DNA from 2 places in the Streptomyces sp. NPDC058683 genome. Region 2 is predicted to be linked to the other one. Evidence: riboswitches for the same ligand, from Rfam matches in the RefSeq annotation. Region 2 holds a riboswitch; the other holds the start of a gene.

Region 1 (3,385 bases), on a different contig from region 2:
ACTCCTGGAGGGCCACCCACTGGCGGACGGCGCCGAGGTAGTTGCCGAGGTGGAACGAGCCGGCGGTGGGCTGGATGCCGGAGAGCACGCGGGGTCGATCAGAGGCCATGTCCACCATTCTCGCAGAGGGTGGGGGCGGGATTGGTCTCCGAGGTGGGGGGTCATGGGGTGCGCGGGGGACTGCGGCGCCGTTGTGGCTGGTCGCGCAGTTCCCCGCGCCCCTTTCAGGGGCGCTGCCCCTGATCTGCGCTGATCAGCCGAGGTCGATTTCGGGGTACAGCGGGAACCCGGCGACAAGATCCGTCGCGCGCTGGGCGATCTCCGTCGACACCTTCTCGTCCAGGACGTGGGAGGCCTTGCTCGGCGCGCCCGACTTCGTCGTGCCCGGCTCCGTCGCCGTCAGGACCCGGTCGATCAGGGCCGCGACCTCGTCCATCTCGGCCGTGCCCAGACCGCGCGTGGTCAGGGCCGGGGTGCCGATGCGGATGCCGGAGGTGTACCAGGCGCCGTTCGGGTCGGCCGGGATCGCGTTGCGGTTGGTGACGATGCCGGAGTCGAGGAGGGCGGACTCGGCCTGGCGGCCGGTGAGGCCGTAGGACGACTCGACGTCGATCAGGTTGAGGTGGTTGTCCGTGCCGCCGGTGACGAGGGTGGCGCCGCGGCGCGTCAGGCCCTCGGCCAGGGCACGCGCGTTGTCGACGATCCGCTGGGCGTAGTCCTGGAAGGCGGGCTGCCGGGCCTCGGCCAGGGCGACGGCCTTGGCGGCCATGACGTGCGGGAGCGGGCCGCCGAGGACCATCGGGCAGCCGCGGTCGACCTGGTCCTTCAGCGAGTCGTCGCACAGGACCATGCCGCCGCGCGGGCCGCGCAGCGACTTGTGGGTGGTGGTGGTGACGATCTGGGCGTGCGGGACCGGGTCGAAGTCACCGGTCAGGACCTTGCCGGCGACCAGGCCCGCGAAGTGCGCCATGTCGACCATCAGGGTCGCGCCGACCTCGTCGGCGATCTCCCGCATGATCCGGAAATTCACCAGACGGGGGTACGCGGAGTAGCCGGCCACCAGGATCAGCGGCTTGAAGTCGCGAGCCTGGGCGCGCAGCGCGTCGTAGTCGATCAGGCCGGTCACCGGGTCGGTGCCGTAGGAGCGCTGGTCGAACATCTTGCCGGAGATGTTCGGGCGGAAGCCGTGGGTGAGGTGGCCCCCCGCGTCCAGGGACATGCCGAGCATCCGCTGGTTGCCGAAGGCCTGCCGCAGCTCGGCCCAGTCGGCCTCGGAGAGGTCGTTGACCTGGCGGGCGCCCGCCTTCTGCAGGAAGGGGACCTCGACACGGTCGGCGAGGACGGCCCAGAAGGCGACCAGGTTGGCGTCGATGCCGGAGTGCGGCTGGACGTAGGCGTGCTGCGCGCCGAACAGCTCGCGGGCGTGCTCGGCGGCGAGCGCCTCGACGGTGTCGACGTTGCGGCAGCCGGCGTAGAAGCGGCGGCCGACGGTGCCCTCGGCGTACTTGTCGCTGAACCAGTTGCCCATCGCGAGCAGGGTGGCCGGCGAGGCGTAGTTCTCGGAGGCGATCAGCTTGAGCATCTCGCGCTGGTCGCGGACCTCCTGGCCGATGGCGTCGGCCACGCGCGGTTCGACCGCACGGATCACGTCGAGGGCAGCGCGATACGCGGTGGACTCGGTGGAGAGGGGCTCGGACATTCGGGACCTCCGGACATGGCGTTCGGCGTTCACGGTTCGGCCCAGGCGCACGGCACTCGATCGGACACGGGCCGCTCCCCGATGGTCGGTCCCATCCCAGCGCGCCAGTCACGGCCCGCTGGTCAGACTACCGGGCACGCCGGACCCGAGGCCCGCGGCGTCCACCAGTCGGGCGGGGGCGGCACGTCCGTCCGACCGACCGCCACGGCCGCCGGACCCACCGGCAGGCACCGTGGCCGCCCGGCCGGGTCAGGCGGCGGACGGCAGGATCACGTGGGGCAGGAAGCGGGCGTAGTCGTCCGTCACCAGGCCCTGCGACTCCCTGATGCCCAGTCCCGCCGCCTCTTCGCCCACCACCCATGCGCCGAGCACCACATGGTTGCCGTCGAACGAGGGCAGCGGGGCCAGCTCCTGGTAGCAGCACGGCTCTTCGCGTACGACGGTCCCCGCGCCCGGCGGATGCACGAGCACGCCCGCGCCCTCCCGCCCCAGCAGCGGCTTGCTGACGTAACCCGTCGTCCGGGCCAGTTCCCTCGGGCCGTCCACGTACGCCGGCAGCAGGTTCGGGTGCCCCGGGTACAGCTCCCAGAGGATCGCCAGCAGTGCCTTGTTGCTCAGCAGCATCTTCCAGGCCGGCTCTATCCACATCGTGGTGCCCGTGCCGCCGCCGTTGTCCAGGGTGTCGAGGACGTGGGCGGCGAAGGCGTCGGTCGTGAGCCATTCCCACGGGTAGAGCTTGAAGCAGCTGCGGATGAACCGGAGCCGGTTGTCGACGAAGCGGCCGGAGAGGGTGTCCCAGCCGATCTCCTCCATGGAGATCCAGTCGGTGTCCAGGCCCGCCTGCTCGGCGGTCTCCTTCAGGTAGGCGACCGTCATCAGGTCCTCGCCGAGTTCGTCGGCGCAGGAGTGCGCGAAGTGCAGGGGGATGCCGGGCGGGAGCAGCCGGGCCTGCCGCTGCCAGGCGGCGACGAGCCGTTCGTGGAGGCTGTTCCACTGGTCGGCGCCCGGGAAGCGGTCCTCCATCCAGAACCACTGGGCCGAGGCCGCCTCCACCAGGGAGGTGGGGGTGTCGGCGTTGTACTCCAGGAGTTTCGCCGGGCCCGTGCCGTCGTAGCGGAGGTCGAAGCGGCCGTAGAGGGAGGGGAGTTCGGCGCGGCGGTGCCAGGCCTCGGTGACGGCGGCGCGGATGCGGGGGTCGGTGATGCCCAGCTCAGCGAAACGATCCTGCGCCACGATGTGGCCGGCCGCCGCCAGGCACATGGCGTGCAGTTCCTCGACCGTCTCCTCCAGCGCCTCCACCTCGTCGAGGGTGAAGACGTAGTAGGCGGTCTCGTCCCAGTACGGGCGCAGGGTGCCGTCCGGATGGCGGGTGAGGGGGTAGATCAGGCCCTGTTCCTCGACGGTCCGCTGCCAGTCGGGGCGGGGTTGCGTGGTACGGCGGTGCATCGTGCGGTCAGCCGCCGGAGCTGCCGTGGCCGCTGCCGAAGCCGCCGCGGTGGACGCTGTGGCCGCCGCTCGACGAGCTGCCGGAGCCCTTGCCCGGCTTGGTGAACGAGCCGCCGCTGACCCAGCCGCTCTTCTTCTTGCCGCCGTAGTAGTAGGCGCCGTTGACGGCGGCCTTGGTGGAGGCGCAGTTCTTGTCGGAGACGACCTGGTAGCCCTTGGCGGCGGTGTAGCTGTTGCGGT
Region 2 (3,385 bases):
TGTGGTCGCTCACCGCGGCCCTGGCCGTCGTCGCCACCGCCCTGACCCTGCTGCTCGGCGGCACCGCAGGCACTCCCGCGGTGGCCGCACCCCGGCCGCTGGCCGTCCGCGTCCACTCCACCCCCGTACCGCTCGCCGAGGTCGCGAAACTGGCCGCCGTCGCGGCCCAGGACGGGTCCCCGGCGCTGCTTCAGGGCACCCACGTGCAGTCCTGGAGCCTCGGCATGAGCGACGGCAAGCCGCCGGTCACGCTGCCCGAGGAGCGGGTGGTGCGCTGGGCCGCGGACGGCAGCCACACCGAAGTGGTCGTGGCGACCGACCCGGCCCACCCCGGCCGCCCGGTCCTGACCGACGACGGGGACCGGTCGCGGCTGGTCGAGGACGGCCATGTGCTCAGCCGGCACACCTTCCCGCCGATGTGGGGGGACGCCCCGCCGCTCGCCACACCCCCGCACGACCCGGCGAAACTGCGCACCTACCTGACCGAGCTGATCTACAGCCACACCCTCACCACGTCGGAACTCCTGGACGCCACCCGCGAGCTGCTCGACAACTGGACGCTCGGCGCGCGGGAGTCGGCCGCCCTGGCCGAACTCCTCGCCGACGCCAGGGGGCTGCGCCCGGCCGGCCAGGTCACCGACCGGCTCGGCCGTACCGGGCAGGCGTACGTCCACGACGAGGCCTCCGGAGCCCGGCGGATGCTGATCCTGGATCCGGCCACCGGTGCCGTACTCGGCCTGGAGACCACGTTCACCCGGGACGACCCCGAGTACGGGGTGCGGGCCGGTGACGTCATGGATTACAGCGCCTGGATGCGCTGATCACACCGCGAGCTGCAGGGCCGCCGCGGTCACCGTCTGCTCCAGCAGTACGGCGATGGTCATCGGGCCGATCCCGCCCGGCACCGGCGTGATCAGCGAGGCCCGTTCGATCGCGGTGTCGAAGTCGACGTCACCGACGTTCCCCTCGTTGTAGCCCGCGTCGAGCACGACCGCCCCCGGCTTGATGTCCTGGCCCCGGATCAGCCGGGGGCGGCCGACGGCGGCGACCACGATGTCGGCCTCGCGAACGGCCGCCGAGAGGTCGGCGGTGCGGGAGTGGCAGTAGGTGACGGTGGCGTCGCGGGCGAGCAGCAGCATGCCGACCGGCTTGCCCAGGATCGCGCTGCGGCCGACGACCACCGCCCGCTTCCCGGCCGGGTCGACGTCGTACGCGTCGAGCAGGCGCAGGATGCCGCCGGGCGTGCAGGAGACGAAGCCCGGCAGACCGAAGCTCATCGTCGCGAACGACGCGAAGGTCACGCCGTCCACGTCCTTCTCCGGCGCGATCGCCTCGAACGCTGCCCGCTCGTCGATGTGTTCGCCGACCGGGTGCTGGAGCAGGATGCCGTGCACCGCCGGGTCGGCGGACAACTCCCGCAGGGTGCCGACGAGTTCCTCGGTGGTCGTGGTGGCGGGCAGCGCCACGTGCCGGGAGGCGATACCGGCCTCGCGGCTGCGGTTCTGCTTCATCCGGACGTAGGTGACGGAGGCCGGGTCCTCGCCGACCAGCACGGTCGCCAGGCACGGCGTGGTGCCGGTGCGTGCGGTGAACTCGGCGGCCCGCTGTGCGGTCTGCTCGACGATCCGGCGGGCGACGGCGGTTCCGTCCATGAGACGGGCAGGGGGCAGGGCAGGGGTCATGCGGCACACTCCTGAGCTGGTTCGACCTTGATCGCCCAGGCGCACGGCATCGACAGTGCGGGCCGCTCCCCGGTGGTGCTCCACCTCAGCGCCAGTCACGGCCCGCGCCCAGCGTAACCGAGGCACTCAGCGTTTCCCCCGGCGGTGCGCCGCCCGCAGGGCCGTTCGCAGCAGTACGACGGACGCGCGCGGAGGCGTGCGGCGGCTGTGCCCCAGTCCGGCCCGCGCCGAGAAAGTCCAGGTCAGCCGCGCGCTGACCTGGACCCTCGCGGTCCTTCCGGCTACTCGTCCCATGCCTGGATCATGATCTGGTCGGCGATCTTGCCGTCGCGCAGCGTGATCATCGACTCGGCGAGCACCCGGACGCCGTCCCCGTACTCACAGGACTCGCTGTAGGCGGCCTTGTCGCCCTGCACGATGCACTGGTCCAGCTTGTGCGTCATGTCCCGGCTGTAGACGTCGTCCAGCATCGCGGCTATGTCCCTGCGGCCGTGCAGGACCTTGGGGTGGCTGGGCTGGTCGGTGCGGTCGACGATACGGATCTCCGCGTCGTCCGTGTAGAGCGCCAGCAGGGAGTTCCCCGTGTTTCCCTCCACGGCCCGGCGCAGTGTCTCGGTGTCGAACGTGGAACCTGTCGCGGTGCCCATGGTGACCTCCTGCGGGAGCCCGCGGCCCGATGCGGAGCGGGCCGCGAGAGCCCCACCTTCGAGCCTCCTCCGCCCCGCCGGGCTCGGCAAGCGCAGGCCGGGCGCTCCGCCTGACGGGTGAGGGGGACCGGCTGCCCGTGTCCGGCCGGGAGCCCGGGCCGTTGCTGGAGACATGATCTCAACACGACGTATCGTCGCCGCCGTCGGCCTCGCGGTCGGGGTCACCGGCCTCGCGGCGCCGCTGGCGAACGCGGCCGACGCGGACGCGCAGCACCCCGGGAAGCTCAGCCCGCTCGGCGTGCTCGACTCGCTGGCCCGCAGTGACATCCCGGCGGAGTACAAGGACGAGATCCCCAAGGTCTCGGAGCAGCTGCAGGGACTGAACGGACTCCACAAGCTGGGCGAACTGCACCAGGTCACCGACCTGGCCGCGCCCGCCATGGGGCTGGTGCCGGGCATCGAGTCCTGACCCCCGGCCACGCTCCGAGGGCCGTCCCGGAAAGGGGCGGCCCTTCGACGTACCCGGTGGCTCGGCGGCCAGGTACCGGGTGCTCAGTGTTCGGCGGCCAGGAACTGGGTCGCGGCCAGCTCCGCGTACAGCGGATCCGCCGCCACCAGCTCCCGGTGCGTGCCCACCGCGCGGACCTGGCCCGCGTCCATGACCACGATCCGGTCGGCCATCGTCACCGTCGACAGGCGGTGTGCGACCACCAGCACCGTCGTCGACCGCGCCACATCGGCGACGGTGTCCCTGAGAGCCGCCTCGTTCACCGCGTCCAGCTGCGAGGTCGCCTCGTCCAGGAGCAGCAGCCGGGGCCGGCGTAGCAACGCCCGCGCGATCGCGACCCGTTGCCGCTCCCCGCCGGACAGCTTGGTCCCGCGGTGCCCGACCAGCGTCTCCAGGCCCTGCGGCAGCCGCGCCACCAGACCGTCCAGCCGGGTCGTCTTCAGCACCCGGGTCACCGTGTCCTCGTCCGCCTCCGGATTGCCGAGGAGCAGGTTGTCCTTGAGTGATCCCGACAGCACGGGCGCGTCCTGCTCGACGTATCCGATGGA

What was found. Region 2 has a riboswitch for ZMP and ZTP ahead of ACFWXC_RS22805 (bifunctional 5,10-methylenetetrahydrofolate dehydrogenase/5,10-methenyltetrahydrofolate cyclohydrolase). Riboswitches for the same ligand answer to the same signal wherever they lie in the genome.
Region 1: linked by a shared signal. The riboswitch ahead of ACFWXC_RS40255 (glycine hydroxymethyltransferase) and the one ahead of ACFWXC_RS22805 (bifunctional 5,10-methylenetetrahydrofolate dehydrogenase/5,10-methenyltetrahydrofolate cyclohydrolase) in region 2 are both predicted to bind ZMP and ZTP.

Annotation. Positions count from the first base shown of each region.
Region 1 is NZ_JBHXSK010000049.1:8,608-11,992, reverse strand. It holds gene trpS (tryptophan--tRNA ligase) at 1-109, opposite strand, end outside; gene ACFWXC_RS40255 (glycine hydroxymethyltransferase) at 254-1,732, opposite strand; ZMP/ZTP riboswitch at 1,732-1,821, opposite strand; gene ACFWXC_RS40250 (glutathionylspermidine synthase family protein) at 1,949-3,145, opposite strand; gene ACFWXC_RS40245 (hypothetical protein) at 3,153-3,385, opposite strand, start outside.
Region 2 is NZ_JBHXSK010000020.1:61,681-65,065, reverse strand. It holds gene ACFWXC_RS22810 (CU044_5270 family protein) at 1-821, shown strand, start outside; gene ACFWXC_RS22805 (bifunctional 5,10-methylenetetrahydrofolate dehydrogenase/5,10-methenyltetrahydrofolate cyclohydrolase) at 822-1,670, opposite strand; ZMP/ZTP riboswitch at 1,709-1,791, opposite strand; gene ACFWXC_RS22800 (nuclear transport factor 2 family protein) at 1,964-2,329, opposite strand; gene ACFWXC_RS22795 (hypothetical protein) at 2,502-2,798, shown strand; gene ACFWXC_RS22790 (ABC transporter ATP-binding protein) at 2,882-3,385, opposite strand, start outside.